3 regions of the Cupriavidus sp. SIMBA_020 genome follow, and region 3 is predicted to be linked to each of the others. Evidence: predicted binding sites of a transcription regulator. Region 3 holds the regulator's gene; each other region holds the start of a gene.
The links. Region 3 encodes HrcA, which represses chaperone genes, less so after heat shock. Its sites were predicted from a motif close to TTAGCACTCNNNNNNNNNGAGTGCTAA; they were not measured.
Positions count from the first base shown of each region.

Region 1 (6,731 bases), on a different contig from region 3:
CGACAGGTAGCCGCGGTCGAACTGCATGCCTTCCACGACTTCCAGCTCGTCGGCCAGCGACTTGCCGTCTTCCACGGTGATCACGCCTTCCTTGCCAACCTTGTCCATGGCTTCGGCAATGCGCTCGCCGATCGAGGCGTCGCTGTTGGCCGAGATCGCGCCAACCTGGGCGATTTCCTTGCTGGTGGTGGTGGGCTTGGACAGCTTCTTCAGCTCTTCCACGGCAGCGCCGACAGCCTTGTCGATGCCGCGCTTCAGGTCCATCGGGTTCATGCCGGCGGCCACGAACTTCATGCCTTCGCGGACGATCGACTGGGCCAGCACGGTAGCGGTGGTGGTACCGTCACCGGCGTTGTCGCTGGTCTTGGAAGCCACTTCCTTGACCATCTGCGCGCCCATGTTCTGGAGCTTGTCCTTCAGTTCGATTTCCTTGGCCACGGACACGCCGTCCTTGGTCACGGTCGGGCCGCCGAAGCTGCGCTCCAGCACCACGTTGCGACCCTTCGGGCCCAGGGTCACCTTCACTGCGTTGGCGAGAATGTTCACGCCTTCGACCATCTTGGCACGGGCGGCGTCGCCAAACACTACGTCTTTTGCTGCCATGTTCTGTTTCTCCTGATCTGTACGAGTGACGCGTGGATTACTTGTTGACCACGGCCATGATGTCTTCTTCGCGCATGACCAGCAGTTCCTGGCCATCCACCTTCACGCCCTGGCCGGCATACTTGCCGAACAGCACGCGGTCACCCACCTTGACGTCGAGGGCAATGTTGTTGCCCTTGTCATCCTTCTTGCCGGGGCCGATGGCGAGGACTTCGCCTTGATCGGGCTTCTCGGCAGCATTGTCGGGAATCACGATGCCGGATGCGGTCTTGGTTTCATTGTCCAGACGCTTCACGATCACACGGTCGTGCAGAGGACGCAGGTTCATACGGACTCCTAGGTACAAAAAGTGAGTTTTGATTCACAAATGGCCGTCTGAAGGCGACGGCCAACGAGTTTTCGGGTACCGCGAGGGCTCTGTTAGCACTCACCCCCGGGGAGTGCTAATTATAGGGACGAGGGTTGTCGTTTTCAAGACAAGGGCTGAATACGGGGTTTCCCTAGGCAAGGGTTTACCCTATAGCTTATGATCCGCCGCAACCGTGGAGTCTATATCTTGGCGAATCCCTTTCCGATGCCGATGCCGATGCCGAACGACCCGGACCTCGTGCCGGGCATGCCCTACCGCCACTACAAGGGCGGCGCCTACCGTGTGACCGGCCTGGGCCGCTTCGAGGCCGACCTGGCGCCCGTGGTGGTCTACGAGTCCATGCGCGACCGCTCGATCCTGTGGGTGCGCACGGCGGAAGTCTTCACCGAGCCGGTGCGGACCGACGCGGGCGAGATGCCCCGCTTCGCGCCGGACTGGCCGGCCGCGCTGGCCTGTCTGGACTTCCTGCCGCGCCAGACCGTGCTCCAGGCGCTGGCGCTCTATGAGGCGCCCTATCGCCGCTACCACGACCGCACCCATGTGCTCGAGATGTTCGAGGTGGCGCACGCCCGGGGCCTCGCGCTGAGCCCGGCGCAGGCGCTGGCGGTGCTGTTCCATGACGCGGTGTACGTGCCCGGCTGCGAGCACAACGAAGCCGCTTCGGCGGCGTTGATCGAAACGATGGTGGGGGATGTGGATGCCGACGTGCTCCGCCAGGCCATGCAGATCGTCCTGGACACCCGCACGCACACGCCGACCGCGCCCGACGCGGCCACGGTGCTCGATCTGGACCTGTACCGGCTGGCGGCCCCCGCCGAGGCGTTCGATGCCTACACGGCCGCCGTGTTCGAGGAGAACCGCGCGCTGCTGGCCCGCCGCACCGGGCTGGCGGGCGCGGCGCTGCACGCCGCCTTCATGGCGCGCCGCGTGGAATTCCTCACCACGCTGGCGCAGCGCGAGCGGCTGTTCCTGACGCCCGCGTTTGCCGATGCCGAGCAACCCGCGCGCGACAATATCGCCCGGATCATCGCCCGGATTGCGGCCGCCCTGCCCCAGGCTTAGTCGAGTCCGCTGCTGTCGAGGTAGCTCAGCGCCTCGCGCACCTCGCGGCGCGCCTTGAGCACATAGCCGACCCGGCGGTCACGAATCACGAGGACGAGTACTTCGGCCTGCACCATCTCGCCGAAGTGATGGGCCGCGCGATGGAGGGTGAGCCCGGCAAGCTGGGCGAGCTGGTCGGCCGGCAGGCCGTCATCGCCGGCCTCGAGCAAGGCGCGGCAGATGGCCGCGCGCGCGGGCACGGCGAGCAGCGCAAACGTCAGCGCGCTTTCCTGAGTGGCCATGTCCAACCCCGTGTCGTGATGGTTGCGTTCGTTTGTACCGTGCTGACGCGGCAAACGCAAGTCTGCGGTCCGGGTGTTGCGCTGACCCCTCATCCGGCAGGCCGTGCCGGTCACCACGCGTATCGCACGCCCACACGCACCGCGTACTGGTAGTAATCCTGCTGGCCCCATGCGCCGGACACGCTGGTCCAGCCCGACCACGACTTGTTCAGCGCCAGGTTCATGCCCACCTTGGCTTCGAAGCGGTTGCGCGGGTACATCGAACCCAGTTGCACCTGGTTGAAGGCGATGTGGCTCTCGGTGTCCGAGTACCACCAGTTGAGCGTGACATAGGGTTGCAGCTTGCGACCGTCTTCGCGCACGAACGTGCGGTGCGTTCGCACGCCCAGCCGCGTCAGGATGCCGCTCGCACTGGCGCCACGCACGCGGGTGCCGTTCGGCTCGTCGATGTCGCTCTCGTTGTAGTCGACGTAGATCAACTGCGCCTGCGGTTCGACGACCCAGCCGCCGCGCAGCGGCATGGCATAGCCGACCTCGCCAGACACCGCCAGCCCGTTCGCGCTGTACTTCACCGTGGGCAACTGGTCGCCTTCCACGCGGTTGCTGAACCAGCCGTACTGGAACCATGCGTCGGCATAGGCGCCGTGCTTCTTCTCGTCGTCCTGGTACCAGGTGCCGTAGATCCCGAGGCTCCAGCCCTCGACCTTGCCTTTCGCGTGTGCACTGTTGGCTTGCGCCTCGGCATCGCTGCTGGCGTAGCCGTAGCTGCCCATCACGCCCGCATGCAGGCGGCTCGCCACGCCGCCCGCCTGCCACGTCGCCAACTCCGCGCCGCCTTGCAGCAGGAACGAATCGGTGCTGGTCTTGAACACGCCATCCTTGCTACGCCCGCCTTCCCACTTGCCCACCATGCGCAGCCAGCCCGCACCCGGCTTGCCTTGCCCCACGAGGCCCACCCCCTCCGCATACTGCGGCTCGCCGCGGCGATCATGCAGGCTATGCACGAACATCTGGCCCGACAGGCGTTGATTGGCAAGATACGCGCCCACCTCTGGCCGATACAGCGGACGTACCGGCCTGGGCACATCGGGCACAGGGTCCGGCGCAGGGCTCGGAGCGGGGCCCGGCGCGGGGTCGGGCGGCGGCGGAGGCGGGTCCTGCTCGGAGCGCAGGTACCAGGCTTGCGGCGCGGTGCCGTCGATGCTGCCCCGGAACAACCGGTATTCATAAGGGCCAGCCACCGCGCGGCCGTCGATCGAGAACGCACCGGCCTGCGTCGTGCCGCCGTTGATCGTATCGACGAGCTGGATGCCGCTCGCGCTCGTGACCAGCCCCGGCCCCCCCGCATTCGTCACCCGTAGCCTGGACGTGCCGGAGGCGGTCCCGCCGTCGATCACCAGCTTGTCCGATGGCGAGCCATCGCCACCCAGATAGGTGTTGAGCCCGATGACGCCGTCGCCGCTGTACTGGCCGACGGTCAGCGTCTTGAACACCCCGCCCACCGGTGCGGAGAACAGGATCTGGCTTGGGTCGTTGTTGAGCGTCGTGAGCCGCGAGTCGCCGGTGAGGTTCCACGTGCTGTCCCGCAGGACGAGATTCGACGTACTGCCTGCCTCGGTCAGCGCCGCACCGGTCAGCGTGGAGCCGGCGTCAGCATTCAGGTTCAGCGTGCCGCCACCCGTGACGTTGAACAACGCCGCGCTGCCATGCAATGATGACGTTGTCATCGACACGTTCATCGTCCCCCCGTTCATGGCAATGCCAGCGCCCTGCTGGGAGACGAGGGTCGAACCCGCAGCGGTCAGCGTGCCCGCGCCGCCGGCCGCTTCGTATTGCACCGCGTTGGCGCCGGCGCCGCTGGCCGTGACCGTGCTGTCGACCAACGACAGCACACTGTCGCCACGCACACGAACGCCATGCGACCCCGTACCGCTTGTGTTGACGGTGACCCCGGTCGCCGCGAGTGAGGCGCCGCCCACGGACGCGCCTGGAATGATCGCCGCATCCGGATCATTCACGGCACCCACCTGGTCAGGTTCGCCCGAGCCCACCGTGCTGAGGCCCACGGCGTCATTGCCCGTCGTTGTCACGGAACCACCGTTCATGACAAGTCGCGCGGCGTTCCTCGCCGTAGCGCCTTCGCTGCCCACGCCACGCGTGGTCACGGCGACGTTGCCCGCGGTCAGCGTGGTCTGCGTGATGGCAACCAGCCCGATGGCGCCATCACCCGACGTCTCCACCGAACCGCCCGTCATCGTTACGGATGCCGGCGTGCCCGTTCCCGCGCCCGCAGCACGTGCTCCATAGGCGGTGGCGCCAGACGTGCTGATCCGCACGCCATCGGCCACGACCACGCCACCTGCCCCGCCCGCACTGTCGCCGTAGGCCACCAGACCGTCACCGTCAGCGCCCGTCGTCGTCACCGTGCCGCCGCTTACCTGGACACGCCCTGCGGTCAACGCCACGACACCCGCACTGCCAGGGCCCCGCGCTGTCATGCTCGTATTGGTCACTGTGGTCACGCCGCCGGCAATCGCGTTGGCGGCCCGCGCCTGGTTTCCATCGGCTTCAATCGACAGGTCGCGGGCGTTGATCGTCGATTGCACGTCTTGCGCGACAAGCCCCCGCGAAAACCCGCCGGCCGCCAGGACGAAGCCGCCCACCAAGTCGAGCTTCGCGCCAGTATCAGCCACCACCGCGGTGCGCAGCCCGCCCGTGGCAATGACCTCGATGGTCCCTCCCGTGTTGTCGAACGTTCCGGCTGCGCCGCCGCGCACCCATAACCCGGTACCTGCCACGCGTATCAACCCTGCGTTGGTGCCTGCCAGCGTATTGGCGCTGAAGACGACCCCATTCAGGCCAGAAACCTGGCCCGTGGCGCCCTGCGTGAACGTCCCGCCCTGCACGAAGATGACCGTGTCCTGCCCCCCTTGCAACAGTCCGTTGTTGGTCACCGTGCCGGGCGCGCCCATGTGGATGGCACGGTCTCCGCTGGAGATCGTGGCGCCGGCGTGATTGATCACCGTCGCCCCGCTATTCGCGTACAAGCCGCCGAATGGTCCGACCCCCGTCGTTGCCGAGGTGCTCACCGTGCCGTAATTCTCGAAGCGTGAGCCACCCGGAGTGAGAGCGCCAAGGGAGATCCCGTCATTGGTTCCCGTGATCGTGCCGCGATTGACGAGATTCCAGTTCCGCGTGTTATTCGCATTCAGGCCATCATCCGTGGCTACCGCGATAACGGTACCGGCGGGCGCCTCAAAGTTCGTCGCCGCAGGATCGAGCGTCTGCAAACGGACCGTGGAGGTCGAGGATGGAACGGTGACGACTTGCGCATGAAGCAGTGAATATGGCGCCACCAGCGTTGCCGCAGCGAGCTTCGCTTTGAAGGTTTTCATATGCGCCCTCTCTAGAAACATCCTTGTCAGAGTCTGCGTGGACTGCGCCATCACGCGGCATCGGCGTGAAAGTACAACCATCCTAGGCGCTGAAAGAGGTACGTCAAATGATGATGTTTTACATCGCCACAACACATCCTCGGGGGATGTGCGAGTGACTGCGCGCGACAATTCAGGCCCGTCAGATTCGGGGCGGAACACTACTGTCAGAGGAGGATGGAGGCGCGGCGTCGCCGCTGGCACGTAACAGCGGTGTCGCTGTCGGTGATGGCCCCTCTCCCACTTGCAGGATGCATGGCAGGAGAGGGGCGGGAGGTGAGGAACGATATCTGGCCGACGCGGCCAGCGCGCCTCAGACCACGAACGGCAACTGGCGCTGGCGCTTGCCGGTGAGGCGGAACAGCGCGTTGGCCACCGCCGGCGCGATGGCCGGCACGCCCGGTTCGCCAAGGCCGGTCGGGTTGTCCTGCGAGGGGACGAAGAACACGTCCACCTGCGGGGCATCCGGCATGCGCGGCGGCGGGTAGTCGGGGAAGTTGCTGTTCTTCACCGCGCCGTTCTCGATCTCGATGGCAAACCCGGGCCGGGTCATCGACAGCCCGAACACGCAGCCGCCCTGGATCTGCGCCTCGGCCGAGAGCGGATTGACCACGCGGTTGGCATGCACGCCGGCGGTCACGCGGTGCACGCGCGGCTCACCTTTGACCACCGACACGTCCACCACATAGGCCACCACCGAGCCGAACGACTCGTGCACGGCCACGCCCCAGGCATGCCCCTTCGGCAGCTTCTTCTTGCCGTAGCCGGACTTGTCCACCGCCAGCTGCAGCGCGGCGCGGTGCCGGGCGTGCTTCTGCGGGTCCAGCCGGGCCAGGCGCCACGCCACCGGGTCCTGCTTGGCGGCGGTGGCCATCTCGTCGGCCAGCGTCTCCTTGACGAAACCCGTGTGCGTGTTGCCCACCGAGCGCCACCAGAGCACCGGCACGTCCACCTTCGGATGGTGCACGGCCAGTTGCAGCG
Region 1 covers NZ_JAWRWU010000008.1:246,019-252,749, reverse strand. Annotated here, with positions in the region: gene groL (chaperonin GroEL) at 1-603, opposite strand, end outside; gene groES (co-chaperone GroES) at 641-931, opposite strand; gene SB751_RS17590 (DUF1653 domain-containing protein) at 1,178-2,035, shown strand; gene SB751_RS17585 (winged helix-turn-helix domain-containing protein) at 2,032-2,316, opposite strand; gene SB751_RS17580 (autotransporter outer membrane beta-barrel domain-containing protein) at 2,427-5,339, opposite strand; gene SB751_RS17575 (xanthine dehydrogenase family protein molybdopterin-binding subunit) at 6,064-6,731, opposite strand, start outside.
Region 1: groES (co-chaperone GroES) is a predicted target of HrcA. The motif match lies at 1,024-1,050, and genes of this name have one in related genera.

Region 2 (6,731 bases), on a different contig from region 3:
GAAGCAGCGCGTGGGCATTGCCCGGGCGCTGGCCATGTCGCCGAAGGTGCTGCTGATGGACGAGCCGTTCGGCGCGCTGGACGCGCTGACCCGCGCCCACCTGCAGGACGAACTGATCAAGATCGTTGCCCGCACCCGCAGCACCGTGGTCATGGTCACGCACGATGTGGATGAAGCCGTGCTGCTGGCGGACCGCATCGTGATGATGACGAACGGCCCGGCGGCCACGGTGGGCGAGATCCTGAAGGTGGACCTCCCCCGCCCGCGCGACCGCGTGGCGCTGGCCGACGACAAGGGCTACCACGCCTGCCGCACCGCCGTGCTGGACTTCCTCTACCGCAAGCAGCGCAACCCGGCGCTGCGCGAGGCAGCCTGACCCCGGCGGGGGGTGCGTGGGATAGCGGGCGTGGGCGAAGCCGCCCTGCTCCGCTATCATGAACGGCAGAACGATCCACATATCCCCCTCCCGCCATGACATCTGCCACCCCGACCCTTCCGCCGTTCTCGGCCAGCAAGTACATCAAGGAGATTGGGCGCGGGGTCAATGGCGCCCGGGCGCTGCCCCGCGAGGACGCCCAGGTGCTGTTCGATGCGATGCTGGCCGGCCGCGTCTCCGACATCGAGCTCGGTGCCGTGCTGATGGCCTACCGGATCAAGGGCGAGGCGCCGCACGAGCTGGCCGGCATGCTGGAAGCCGCCCACGGCCACTGCGCCCCGCTGGCGGCGCCGCCGGACAAGCCCGTGGTCGTCATCCCCAGCTACAACGGCGCGCGCAAGCAGCCGAACCTGGTGCCGCTGCTGGCGCTGCTGCTGGCGCGCGAGGGCGTGCCCACGCTGGTCCACGGCTCGCGCGAGTTCGACGGCCGGGTGACGAGCATGCAACTGTTCGAGGCCCTCGGCGTGCCGCTCTGCGCCACGCCGCAGGCCGCGCAGGACCAGCTGCGCGCCGTCGCCAATCCGCTGGCCGTGCTGCCGATCGATGTGCTGTCTCCAGCGCTTTCGCGCCTGCTCGACAAGCGCCCGATCATCGGCCTGCGCAATTCCTCGCACACCATCGTCAAGATGCTGCAACCGGTAGGCAGCCACACGCCGGCCGAGGCGCTGCGGCTCTATAGCTACACCCATCCGGAATATCGCGAGACGCTGACTGACTACTTCTCCCACGAGCCCGCCAACGTGCTGCTGGCGCGCGGTACCGAGGGCGAAGTGGTGGCGGATGCCCGCCGCAGCAGCCGCATCGACTGGCTCCACGATGGCCATCAGCGGACGATGGTCGATCCGGCAAGCGGGTCGATTGGCGAGGTGCCCGAGCTGCCGCCCGGCACCGACGTCGGCCAGACCGCCGCCTGGATTCGCAAGGTGCTCGATGGCGACGTGCCGGTGCCGGCGCCGATCGCCACGCAGGTGGCGACCATCCAGGACTGCCTGAAGCAGGCCACGCGCGTGGCCTGGGCCAGTCCGGTCTGACGACGCCTGTGGACGGTCAGGGCCGGCGCGGGGGCAGCGGAATCCGCTCGGTCTCGCCCGGCACGTGCGGGAACTCGTCGTTCTCCCAGCGGCGCGCGGCGTCGTCGATGTCTTCCTTGGTGCTCGCCACGAAATTCCAGTAGATGAAGCGATGGCCGTCGGTCGGATCGCCGCCCAGCAGCATCACGCGTGCGGCGGTGGTCGCGGTCAGCGTGGCCGGCTCGCCCGGCACCAGCACGGCGAGGTGTTCCCCCGCCAGCGCCTCGCCATCGATCGTCACATCGCCTTCCACCGGATAGAGTCCGCGCTGCACATGCTCGGGCGGAATCACCAGCGTCGCGCCGGCTTCCATGTCGATGGCCACGTAGAGCGTGCGGCTATACACCCGCACCGGGGATTCCGCGCCGAAGGCATCGCCGGCAATCACGGTCATCCGCACGCCGGGCAGCTCCAGCTTGGGCAGCGTGGCGCCGGGATGGTGATGGAACGACGGCGCATCCTTCTCATGCGCCTTCGGCAACGCCACCCAGGTCTGGATGCCGTGCAGCAGCGGGCCGGCCTGGCGCGCGGCGTCTGGCGAGCGCTCCGAGTGCGTGATGCCGGTGCCGGCTGTCATCCAGTTCACGTCGCCGGGGCGAATCACCTGCTCGCTGCCCAGGCTGTCACGGTGCATGATCTCGCCCTCGAACAGATACGTCACGGTCGCCAGGCCGATATGTGGATGTGGGCGCACATCCATGCCGCTCCCCGGCGGCATGGACACGGGACCGAGGTGATCGAAGAAGATAAAGGGGCCCACGGTCTGCGTGGCGGCGGCGGGCAGCAGGCGGCGGACCGTGAACTCGCCGATGTCCCGCACATGGGGCTTGAGCAAGTGTTCGATGGCAGACATGACAGGACTCCTGGCAATGGGATAACAGCGAGACAACATGGAGATAACAGCGGAAAGCGGGGCTCCAGTGTAGCGAAATGCGCAATACAGCATCCCGAAATCACGATGAAACCGATTGGGGCAAGTTCCCTCTAATCATGGTACGCGACGCTGGCGGCCCGCCAGCCCTTGCCAGACAAGGCGCGGACGTCGCACCAAGGCCGGTTACGCTATCCCAATAACAATATCCATTGGCCGGAACTATCAACCCTATAGAAGCTCTAACTTAGCACTCGCCGAACCTGAGTGCTAATATGCGTTGCAGTGCGGTGTCTCTTCCGATTCTGGAATCGAGGCACGCCGGCAACCTACCGCCGGAAGCGAAAGGAGCAATAAGCGTGACCGCAGTTCTGTCTGCCGACCAAACCAAGATGACTGGCCGTCTGCCGATGGCCCCCCAGAATGCCGCCGCTGGCAGCCTCGCGCTCGCCTTCCCGGCCGCAGTGGGCAATCTGGATAGCTACATCCAGGCTATCCACCGTATTCCGCTGCTGACCGCCGAGGAAGAGCAGCGCCTCGCGCGCGACCTGCGCGACCATGAATCCGTCGATGCCGCCCGCCGGCTGGTGATGTCCCACCTGCGTCTGGTGGTGTCCATCGCCCGCCAGTACCTGGGCTATGGCCTGCCGCATGCGGACCTGATCCAGGAAGGCAACATCGGCCTGATGAAGGCCGTGAAGCGCTTCGACCCCGATCAGGGCGTGCGTCTGGTGTCGTACGCGATGCACTGGATCAAGGCCGAGATCCATGAATACGTGCTGAAGAACTGGCGCATGGTCAAGGTGGCCACCACCAAGGCCCAGCGCAAGCTGTTCTTCAACCTGCGCAGCCACAAGACCGGCGCGCACACGTTCACGCCCGAGCAGGTGGAAGCCGTGGCGCGCGAGCTGAACGTGAAGCCAGAAGAAGTGATGGAGATGGAGACCCGCCTGTCGGGCGGCGACCTGGCGCTGGAAGGCCAGATCGACGACGGCGAGGAGGAATTCGCCCCCATCGCGTATCTGGCGGACAACCACAACGAGCCGACCCGCGTGCTCGAGGCCAAGCGCCAGGACCGCATGCAGGTGGAAGGGCTGGGCGAGGCGCTGGAGCGTCTGGACGCCCGCAGCCGCCGCATTATCGAGGCGCGCTGGCTGGACGTGAACGACGACGGCTCGGGCGGCGCCACGCTGCATGAGCTGGCCGACGAGTTTGGCGTCTCCGCCGAGCGCATCCGTCAGATCGAGGCGGCCGCGATGAAGAAGATGAAGGGTGCGCTGGCGGCTTTCGCCTGATCCTCCGCTCCCCGCAATGCAAGAGGGCCGGTCATGTTGACCGGCCCTTTTTTCGTCCTGCGCGCAGCTTACGACAGCAGCAGCTTCAGATCATGCGCGATCGGGTCCGGCCCCTGGCCGTGGCGCAGGAACAGGCGCAGCTGGCCGTTGGTATCGAACACATAGCTGCCGGCCGAGTGATCCACGGTGTAGTTGTTGGGCGAGGTGCCCGGCACCTTGGCGTAGAAGACCTTGAAGTCCTTGGTCACCTTCTTCAGCCCCACCTCGTCGGCCGGACGCAGGCCCAGGAAGCGGGCGTCGAAGGCCGGTACATACTGGCCCAGCAACGCGCCGGTGTCGCGCTCCGGGTCCACGGTGACGAACAGCACCTGCACCTTGTCGGCGTCCGGGCCGAGCTTGTCCATCACCGCTTTCAGCTCGGCCATGGTGGTCGGGCAGACGTCCGGGCAGTGCGTGTAGCCAAAGAACATCACCACGGCCTTGCCCTTGAAGTCGGCCAGCGTGCGGGTCTTGCCGCTCGGGTCCAGCAGCGCGAAGTCCTTGCCGAACTCGGTAGCGCCCGAGATATCCACGTTCTTGAACGAGGGCTTGGGCTGCCCGCAAGCGGCCAGCAGGGTCGCGCAGAGCGCCAGCAGGCAGAATCGGCGGAACTGGGCAAGGAGGGACGGTGAGCCGGGAAGAGTCATCAGGGGAGCGCGGTGGTCGGGAGAGAGTGCCCGGAAGTATCGCCGATCACATCGGCGCTGGCCTCCGGGCGCGGCAAGATGCCGCAGGCGGGCCATCAGACCTGCGGCACGAACTTGAAGTAGTGATCCACCAGCAGCGCCGCGAACAGCAGCGAGAGGTACAGGATCGAATAGCGGAAGGTGCGTTGCGCGAGCGCGTCCGAGTAGTTGCGGAACAGCTTCCAGGCGTAGCCGAGGAACACCAGCCCCAGGCCCAGCGCGGCGGCGAGGTAGATATAGCCGCACATGCCGTAGACGAACGGCAGCAGCGTGGCGGCGATCATCACCAGCGTGTAGAGCAATATATGCAGCAACGTGTACTTTTCGCCATGGGTGATCGGCAGCATCGGCAGGCCGGACTTGGCGTAGTCTGCCCGACGGTACAGGGCCAGCGCCCAGAAGTGCGGCGGCGTCCACGTGAAGATGATCAGCACCAGGAACCACGCTTCGGCCGGCACGGTGCCGGCCACGGCGGCCCAGCCCAGCGCGGGCGGCATGGCGCCCGACAGCCCGCCGATGACGATGTTCTGCGGCGTGGCCGGCTTGAGCAGGATCGTGTAGACCACCGCATAGCCGAGGAAGGTGGCGAAGGTCAGCCACATCGTCAGGTCATTGGCGAACACGTGCAGCAGCCACATGCCGGCGCCACCGAGGATGGCCGAGAAGACCAGCGTCTGCGCGCTGGTGATCTCGCCCGTGGCGGAAGGCCGCCACGCGGTGCGGCGCATCATCGCATCGATTTTCTGTTCGACCAGGCAGTTGATGGCGAACGCCGCACCGGCCAGCAGCCAGATACCGGCGGCGCCGCCCAGCAGCACCGGCCACGGCACCATGCCGGGCGTGGCCAGGAACATGCCGATGACGGCACAGAACACGGCCAGTTGCGTGACGCGCGGCTTGGTCAGCGCGGCATATTGGCGAGCCAGGTGCCGAATACGGCTCACGGAGGAATGAGTTTGGGTAGCGGAGACCACGGGAGGCATCTTGTCCTTCATGTGGCGCGCGCGGCTGAGGCGGATTGAGCGGCGGCGCCGGCATAACGTGTCGCGAGGGTCGCGAGGCCGATATTGTAGTGGAGACGGAGTAACAGCATCAGCAACAGGGCCGCGCCGCCGTTGTGCGCCACCGCCGCGCCGAGCGGCCAGTCGAACACGATGTTGGACAAACCGGTGGCCAGTTGCAGCGCCAGCACGGCCAGCAGCCACGTGGCGTGGCGCGTCAGGCCCTCCAGCCGGCGCGCGCGCAGGCCGAACCAGGCCAGGAAGCCGAGCACCACGAAGGCAAAGCCGCGATGCACCCAGTGGATGGCCACCAGCGCCGCGTGCGGGATGTAGTCGCCATCGGCTGTCATGCCGAGCTGGCGCCAGAGCGTGAAGCCGTGGCGGAAGTCCATCTCCGGCACCAGCTGGCCGTTGCAGAGCGGGAAGTCGGTGCAGGCCAGCACCGCGTAGTTCGTGCTGACCCAGCCGCCGAGGAAGATCTGGGTCACCAGCAGCGCCAGCGCCACCCACGCCGCCCAGCGCAGCGAGGCCGCCTGCGGGGTCACCGGGTGCGGCGGGTCATTGCGCGAGCCGAGCACGATCAGCGACGACAGCAGCGCCATCGCCAGCAGCAGGTGGGTCACCACGATGATTGGCTGGAGCTTCATCGTCACGGTCAGCGCGCCGAACAAGCCCTGCACGCAGACCAGCACGAACACCCCCGTGGCGAACCACGGCGACTGCTTCAGCTCGCGTCGCTTGACCCATGCCAGCACCATCAGCGAGATGATCAGCACGCCCACCGCCATGGCGAAATAGCGATGGATCATCTCGATCCACGCCTTGGCCAGCGTGACCGGGCCGCTTGGCAGCGCGGTCTCGGCGGCGCGGATCGGCTCCATGGCCGCGTGCGGGTTCGAATGGCCGTAGCAGCCGGGCCAGTCCGGGCAGCCCAGGCCGGAATCGGTCAGCCGGGTGAAGCTGCCGAACATGATCAGGTCCAGCGTGAGGAAGGCGGTGACCCAGACCAGCTTGCGGTACTTGTCGCGGCTGCCCCGCACCAGCACGTACGAGAGCGGCAGCAGGGCAATCAGGATGCCAATGATGGCGAGTTGGAGCAGCATCGCAAATCAGCCAATTCGGGAAAATTTGAGCAGCTTCTTCAGGTCGCTGCTGATCTGTTTCGGGTCGGGCTCCTTCGGCCAGCGCAGCATCAGGTTGCCGAGCGGATCGACCAGGTACACGGTGTCTTCGGCCCCGGCGCCCGGCTCGGCCGGCAGCCACTGGCGCAGCGCGACGGCGTCCATGCGCAGGAAGCGCACGCCCGCATAGGGTTCGTTGTAGGCGCTGGACA
Region 2 covers NZ_JAWRWU010000007.1:271,074-277,804, reverse strand. Annotated here, with positions in the region: gene SB751_RS16225 (ABC transporter ATP-binding protein) at 1-376, shown strand, start outside; gene ybiB (DNA-binding protein YbiB) at 472-1,467, shown strand; gene SB751_RS16215 (pirin family protein) at 1,484-2,359, opposite strand; gene rpoH (RNA polymerase sigma factor RpoH) at 2,770-3,672, shown strand; gene SB751_RS16205 (SCO family protein) at 3,741-4,358, opposite strand; gene cyoE (heme o synthase) at 4,454-5,392, opposite strand; gene SB751_RS16195 (COX15/CtaA family protein) at 5,389-6,501, opposite strand; gene SB751_RS16190 (SCO family protein) at 6,508-6,731, opposite strand, start outside.
Region 2: rpoH (RNA polymerase sigma factor RpoH) is a predicted target of HrcA. The motif match lies at 2,625-2,651, and genes of this name have one in related genera.

Region 3 (6,731 bases):
CTTTTCATCTGCGCCTCCGGCGCATTCACGCCGCGTGAGACCGAGTATGGCAGTGGCAAGGCGGTGTTCAAGCACTATATCGTTCCGTACTTCCCGTACAACCGCTGAATCCATCCCTAGCTTCTGAAACCGTCGATCCGGCGCCGGTCGCGCTTGGTCGGGCGGCCCTGCAGCTGCGCCGTCGGCTCGGGCTGCATGCGCCGCCGTTCCGCCTCTTCCTGGCGCCGGGCCTGGCTTTCCGGGGTTTCGGCATACAGCGTCTGCGCCACGGGCGCCGACCCGCGCGAGGCGGCCACGCCCTTCACCTCGATCTCCCAACGCTGCTGGTGCGCGTCGATCCTCACGGCGTCGCCGGGCTTCACTTCCCGTGAATTCTTGACCGGCTGGCCGTTGACCTCCACCCGGCCCCGCTCCACGGCCTCCGCCGCCAGCGAGCGCGTCTTGAAGAAGCGCGCGCACCATAGCCATTTGTCGATGCGTTGCCGGGCATCCGCCTCGAAGTCCACGTCCATCGTCTAACTCCTTGATTCCTTACGCCGCAGCGCCCCGGGTCTGCGCCCGCGAGCGCCGCGCTTCCAGCTCGTGCGGATGTGGCTGGCGCAGCGGCCAACCCTGCAGATGCTGCAGCGCGATCTCGGCCAGCCCGGCAATCCAGTAGTCCGCATCATTCAGGCAGGGAATGAACTGGAATTCCTGTCCGCCCGCCACGCGGAATTCGGACTGCCCTTCCATGGCGATTTCCTCGAGCGTCTCGATGCAATCGGCCGGGAAGCCGGGGCAGAACACATCCACGCGATGCGTGCCGACCTTGCCCAGCTCGGTCAGCGTCGGCGCGGTATAGGGCTGGAGCCATTCGGCCTTGCCGAAACGAGACTGAAAAGTCACTTGATACTGGCCCGGCTGCAGGCCCAGCGCCTCGCCCAGCATCCGTCCGGTCTTCAGGCATTCGCAGTGGTAGGGGTCGCCCAGATCCAGCAGCCGGCGCGGCAGGCCATGGAAGGACAGGATCAGCTTGTCGCCCCGGGCGAAGTCCGGCATGCCGTGCTGCGCCCAGAAGCCGCTCACCTGCTGCTGCAGGGCGGAAATATAGGCGGGATGGTCGTGAAAGTGCTTGATTAGTCGCAATTCCGGCTGATTCCGCCAGCCGGCCAGCACGCGGAAGACCTCGTCGAACGCCGTGGCCGTAGTCGTGCCTGAGAACTGCGGATAAAGTGGCAACAACAGCACTTGCTCCGTACCCTGCCGGCGTAGGGCCTCCATGACCGAGGCAATCGACGGATTGCCGTAGCGCATGGCGCAGGCCACGGTCACATCGTGGCCGAGCCGGTGCATGTGCTGCTGGAGCGCGTGGGCCTGCCGCTCGGTGTGCACCAGCAGCGGCGAGCCGGTCATGTGCGCCTCGCGCAGCCAGATCGATTCGTACTTCATGGCCGATGCGCGCGAGCGGAACGGCAGGATCAGCCCGTGCAGGATCGGCAGCCAGGCCAGACGCGGGATCTCGACCACGCGCGGATCGGACAAAAACGCCTTCAGGTATCGCCCCACTGCCTTGGGCGTGGGCGCATCCGGCGTGCCGAGGTTGATAAGCAGGATGGCCGTGCGGGGCGCCTGGCCGTGCTGGTAAGCCGGTTCTGCCGAGAACGTCATAGGGTTTCCGGAAATGGCGGGCGCCACGCGCGCGTTGTCACGTGGCGTGCCCGCGCGCAGCAATCAATTCTGGGAGAGCGCGCTCGAGAGCAGCCGCGCGGTGATGTCGACGATCGGGATCACCCGTTCGTAGGCCATCCGCGTCGGGCCGATCACGCCGAGCGTGCCGACGATCTGTCCATCGACACCATAGGGCGCGGTGATGACGGCCATGTCTTCGAGCGGCACGAGCTGGCTTTCGCCCCCGATGAAGATCTGTACGCCCTGCGCGTGGCTCGAGACATCGAGCAACTGCAGCAGGTTGGTCTTGTGTTCGAAGACATCGAACAGCCGGCGCAGCTTGTCCATGCTGGACGACAGGTCTTCCACCTCGAGCAGCTTGCGCTCGCCGGAGATGAACACCTGGTCGTCGTCCTCGGCCATGGCGCTGCTGCCGGCCTCCACGGCGGCCTGCATCAGCGCTGACATGTCGCGGCGGAGATCCTGCAATTCCACCCGCAAATGGCTGCGCACGGCATCGAAACTCATGCCGGCGTAGTGGGAATTGAAGAAATTGGCCGCCTCGATCAGCTGGGCGGGGGTGTACGGCAGTTCAGTCTGGATGATGCGGTTCTGGACGTCGCCCTCGGGGCTGACGATGATCAGCAGGATGCGCTTCTCCGACAGGCGCATGAACTCCACCTGGCGGAACGACTGGCCCCGGCGCGGCGTCATGATCACGCCGGCAAAGCGCGAGAGGTTAGACAGCGTGTGCGCGGCGGCGGTAATCATCCGCTGCGGCCCCAGCTGCTGCCCGGCCAGCTGGCCCTGGATCTGGCCGGTCAGCGCGGCCAGTTCGGCCGTCATCTCCACCGTGCCGCCCTCCAGCGGGCGCGCCGTAAGCATCGAATCGACGAACAGCCGGTACCCGCGCGGCGTGGGAATCCGGCCGGCCGACGTGTGCGGGCTGGCGATGAACCCCATTTCCTCGAGGTCGGACATCACATTGCGGATGGTCGCCGGCGAGAGATCGAGACCCGAGTACTTGGACAGGGTGCGCGAGCCCACGGGCTGGCCTTCGGCGATGTAGCGCTCGATCAGGGTCTTGAGAAGCGTTTTCGAACGTTCGTCCATAGTGCCCCGATTTTAAACAACTTTCCCCGGTTCGGGCGGGCTTCGCACCGGTGCGTGCCCACCTACTGACAATGGTCACGGCGGTATGGTCTAATCCCGGCATGTCTGCCCCCCAGAACCCAGCCATCGCCCCCGCCGCCGCGCCCCGCGCCGCGTTCCAGACCGTTGCCCTGGTCGGCCGGTACTCGACCGCCGGCATCGAGGGCCCGCTCGAGGAATTGGCCGCCTGCATTTCCCGCAACGGCCAGGACGTGGTCTTCGAGCGCGAGACCGCACAGGCCACCGGCCTCTCCGGCTACCCGGTATTCTCCGCCGACGAGATCGGGCGCGAGGCCGACGTGGCCGTGGTGCTCGGCGGCGACGGCACGCTGCTGGGCCTGGCCCGCCAGCTGGCCGGGCTCGACGTGCCGCTGATCGGCGTGAACCATGGCCGGCTGGGCTTCATGACCGACATCCCGCTGGAGGACGTGACGCGCGCCCTGCCCGAGATGCTGGCCGGCCGCTACGAGGCCGAAACCCGCATGCTGCTGGAATCCCGCGTGATCCGCGACGACGGCGTGATCTTCTCCGCGCTGGCGTTCAACGACGTGGTGGTCAACCGCTCGGGCATTTCCGGCATGGTCGAGCTGGCCGTCTCGGTGGACGGCTATTTCATGTACAACCAGCGTTCGGACGGCCTGATCGTCTCCACGCCCACCGGTTCCACCGCCTACGCGCTGGCCGCCGGCGGGCCGATCCTGCATCCTACGCTGTCCGGGCTGGTGCTGGTGCCAATTGCCCCGCACGCGCTGTCCAACCGCCCGATCGTGCTGCCGCACGACGCGGAAGTGACGATCGAGGTGGCCACCGCGCGCGACGCGAGTGCCAATTTCGACATGCAGTCTCTGACCTCGCTGCTGCAGGGCGACCGGATCGTCGTGCGCCGCTCGAGCAAGACCGTGACCCTGTTGCATCCGGTGGGCTACAACTACTACGCCACGCTGCGCAAGAAGCTGCACTGGCACGAATACCCGACCGAGGACAACCGGCTCTGAGCCGGCCCCCACTCCCCCCAAGGCCACGATGCTCCGCAGCCTGTCCATCCGCGATTTCGTCATCGTCGATACGCTCGACCTCGACTTCACCACCGGCTTTACCGTCTTCACCGGCGAGACCGGCGCCGGCAAGTCCATCCTGATCGATGCACTGGCCCTGGTGCTCGGCGAACGCGCCGACGCCGGCGTGGTGCGCGAAGGCAGCACCCGCGCAAGCATCAGCGCCACCTTCGGCACGCACGCAGCGCTCGACGCCTGGCTGGCCGAGCGTGAGCTGTCCGGCGACGAGACCGGCCTGGACGGCGAAGGCACCGTGCTGCTGCGCCGCACCGTCGATGCGGGCGGCCGTAGCAAGGCGTTCATCAACGGCACGGCGGCCACGCTGGCCCAGCTGCGCGAGGTGGGCGACCAGCTCGTGGACATCCACGGCCAGCACGCCCACCAGCTGCTGCTGCGGCCGGACGCCCAGCGCCACCTGTTCGACGCCCACGCGGGCCTGACCGAACAGGCCGGCGCGGTGGCGGAGGCGTGGCGGGCCTGGCGCACCTGCGTGCGCCAGCGCGAGGCCGTGGAGTCGCAATCGCGCGAAATGCAGCTTGAGCGCGAGCGGCTGGAATGGCAGGTGGGCGAACTCGACAAGCTGGCGCCCCAGGCGGGCGAATGGGAAGAGATCCAGGGCGAATACAACCGCCTCTCGCACGCGGCCGGCCTGATCGACGGCAGCCGCGCCGCGCTGGAAGCGCTGTCCGAGGCCGACGGCGCCGTGCTGTCCGTGCTCAACAGCGTGGTGCACCGGCTCCAGCAACTGGCCGATGTCGATCCCGCGCTGCGCGACGTGCTCGCCGCGCTGGAACCGGCGCAGGTGCAGGTCGAGGAAGCCGCGCATTCGCTGACGCGCTACGTCGACCGGCTCGAACTCGATCCGGAACGCCTGCAGACCGTGGAAGCGCGCATGCAGGCGCTGCACACGGCGGCGCGCAAGTACCGCCTGCCGCCGGAGCAGTTGCCGGACGAACTGCTGGCCCGCCGCCAGCAACTCGACGACCTGCAGGCCGCGCAGGACATCAACAAGGTGCTGGCCCGCGAGGCCGCCGCACGCGCCGCCTACCTGACGCTGGCGCGGCACCTGTCCGCCGCGCGCAAGACCGCCGCCAAGGCGCTGTCCGGCGCCGTCACGGACGCCATGCAGGGCTTGTCGATGGCTGGCGGCACCTTCGTGGTGGCACTGAATCCGCTCGACGAGGCCGAAGGCCAGAGCCACGGGCTGGAGCAGGTGGAATTCCTCGTCGCCGGCCATGCCGGCGTGACGGCCCGCCCGCTGGCCAAGGTGGCGTCCGGCGGCGAACTGGCCCGGATCAGCCTGGCCATCTCGGTCATCACGAGCGAGGCCGCACCCACGCCGACGCTGATCTTCGACGAAGTGGATACCGGCATCGGGGGCGCCGTGGCCGAGGTGGTGGGCCGGCGCCTGCAGGAACTGGGCCGCGCGCGCCAGGTGCTCTGCGTGACCCACCTGCCGCAGGTGGCGGCGCAGGCCGGCACGCACCTGCTGGTCAGCAAGGAGACGGCCGACGCCACGAAGGCCCGGGCCGCCGTCACGCGGTCCAGAATCCGCGTGCTCGACGCCGAGGGCCGCGTCAACGAGACCGCGCGCATGCTGGGCGGGGCCACGGTCACCGCCACGACGACGCAACACGCGCAGGAGATGCTGGCGCAGGGCGCCCGCGCCGCCGAGCTGGCCGCGAGCCAGGCTGCAAATCAGGCTGCAAATCAGGCCACCACCGCGCCGCGCGAAGGGGGCTCGCGCCGCCCGCGCCGGGCCGCCGGCTGAAGCGCGCACCGTCGCCACGTCCGCATCCCGCTATATATATAGATACAGATCTCAGGAGCTTCGCCCCATGACCGCTGGTCAGTCCCCGCAACACCCCCGCCCCCGCCCCCGCCGCAGGGTCCTGGCGATGGCGCTGGCCGCCGTTGCCTCGCTGGCATCGCTGGGCGCCGTCTCGGGCTGCGCGTCGGAGTCGAAATCGTTCGCGCCGCCGCGCGGCAGCATCACCGACGACCGCGCCATCGGCGATATCCTCGTCAAGTTCACGCCGCCCGAGGTGACGGTGTCCGAGGACGCCGGCAAGCTGCTGGCGGGGATCGAGGGCCCGGTCCGGTACGTGGTGAAGCGGCCGATGTCCGGCGGCGTGTGGCTGGTCACCGCCATCACGGCCGTGCCCGACATCACGCTGGACCAGGCCGTGGCCACGCTGCAGGCCGCGCCGCGCGTGGAATCGGCCACGTCGGACCGCACGCTCAAGCCGCATCGCACCATGCCCACCAGCCGGGACATGCCAGCACAATAAAGCGCCCGTTTTCCTGTAGGTTGCAGTTCAGCAGTTCGCATCGCACTACCAACGCCCCCAGGAGTCGTAGATGCCACACCACACGCTGAAGCGCGGCCTGCGCGCCGCCCAAGGGCTGTCCGCCGCACTGCTGGCCGTGACCGCATGCTGGAGCCTGCCGGTGACCGCGCAGGGCCCCACCGGGGCGCGCGCCGCGCCGGTCTACACGGGCAACTACATCGTGCGCTGGCGGGATGGCAGCCAGTCCGTCACGCCCACCCAGATGCGCACCGTGGAGGCCAACACGGGCCTGGCGCTCGGCGTGAAGCGGCCGATGGCGGGCACGCTGCAACTGATGAGCGTGACCGACGCCAAGGGCGACAACCCCGAAACGGTGGCGAAGCGGCTGCGCCAGGACCCGCGCATCGCCGATGCGGTGCCCGACCGCTGGCTGCGCCTGCACGACACCATCCCCAACGACCCCGAATTCGCCGGCAACCAGACCTACATGGGCCTGCCGAGCCAGGTGGTGGGCGCCGCCAACCTCACGCGCGCGTGGGACCGCTCGCGCGGCAGCAGCAGCATCGTGGTGGCCGTGGTCGACACC
Region 3 covers NZ_JAWRWU010000001.1:542,990-549,720, forward strand. Annotated here, with positions in the region: gene SB751_RS02535 (hypothetical protein) at 1-108, shown strand, start outside; gene SB751_RS02540 (RNA-binding S4 domain-containing protein) at 117-512, opposite strand; gene hemH (ferrochelatase) at 532-1,647, opposite strand; gene hrcA (heat-inducible transcriptional repressor HrcA) at 1,711-2,760, opposite strand; gene SB751_RS02555 (NAD kinase) at 2,862-3,794, shown strand; gene recN (DNA repair protein RecN) at 3,823-5,625, shown strand; gene SB751_RS02565 (hypothetical protein) at 5,693-6,145, shown strand; gene mprA (MprA protease, GlyGly-CTERM protein-sorting domain-containing form) at 6,216-6,731, shown strand, end outside.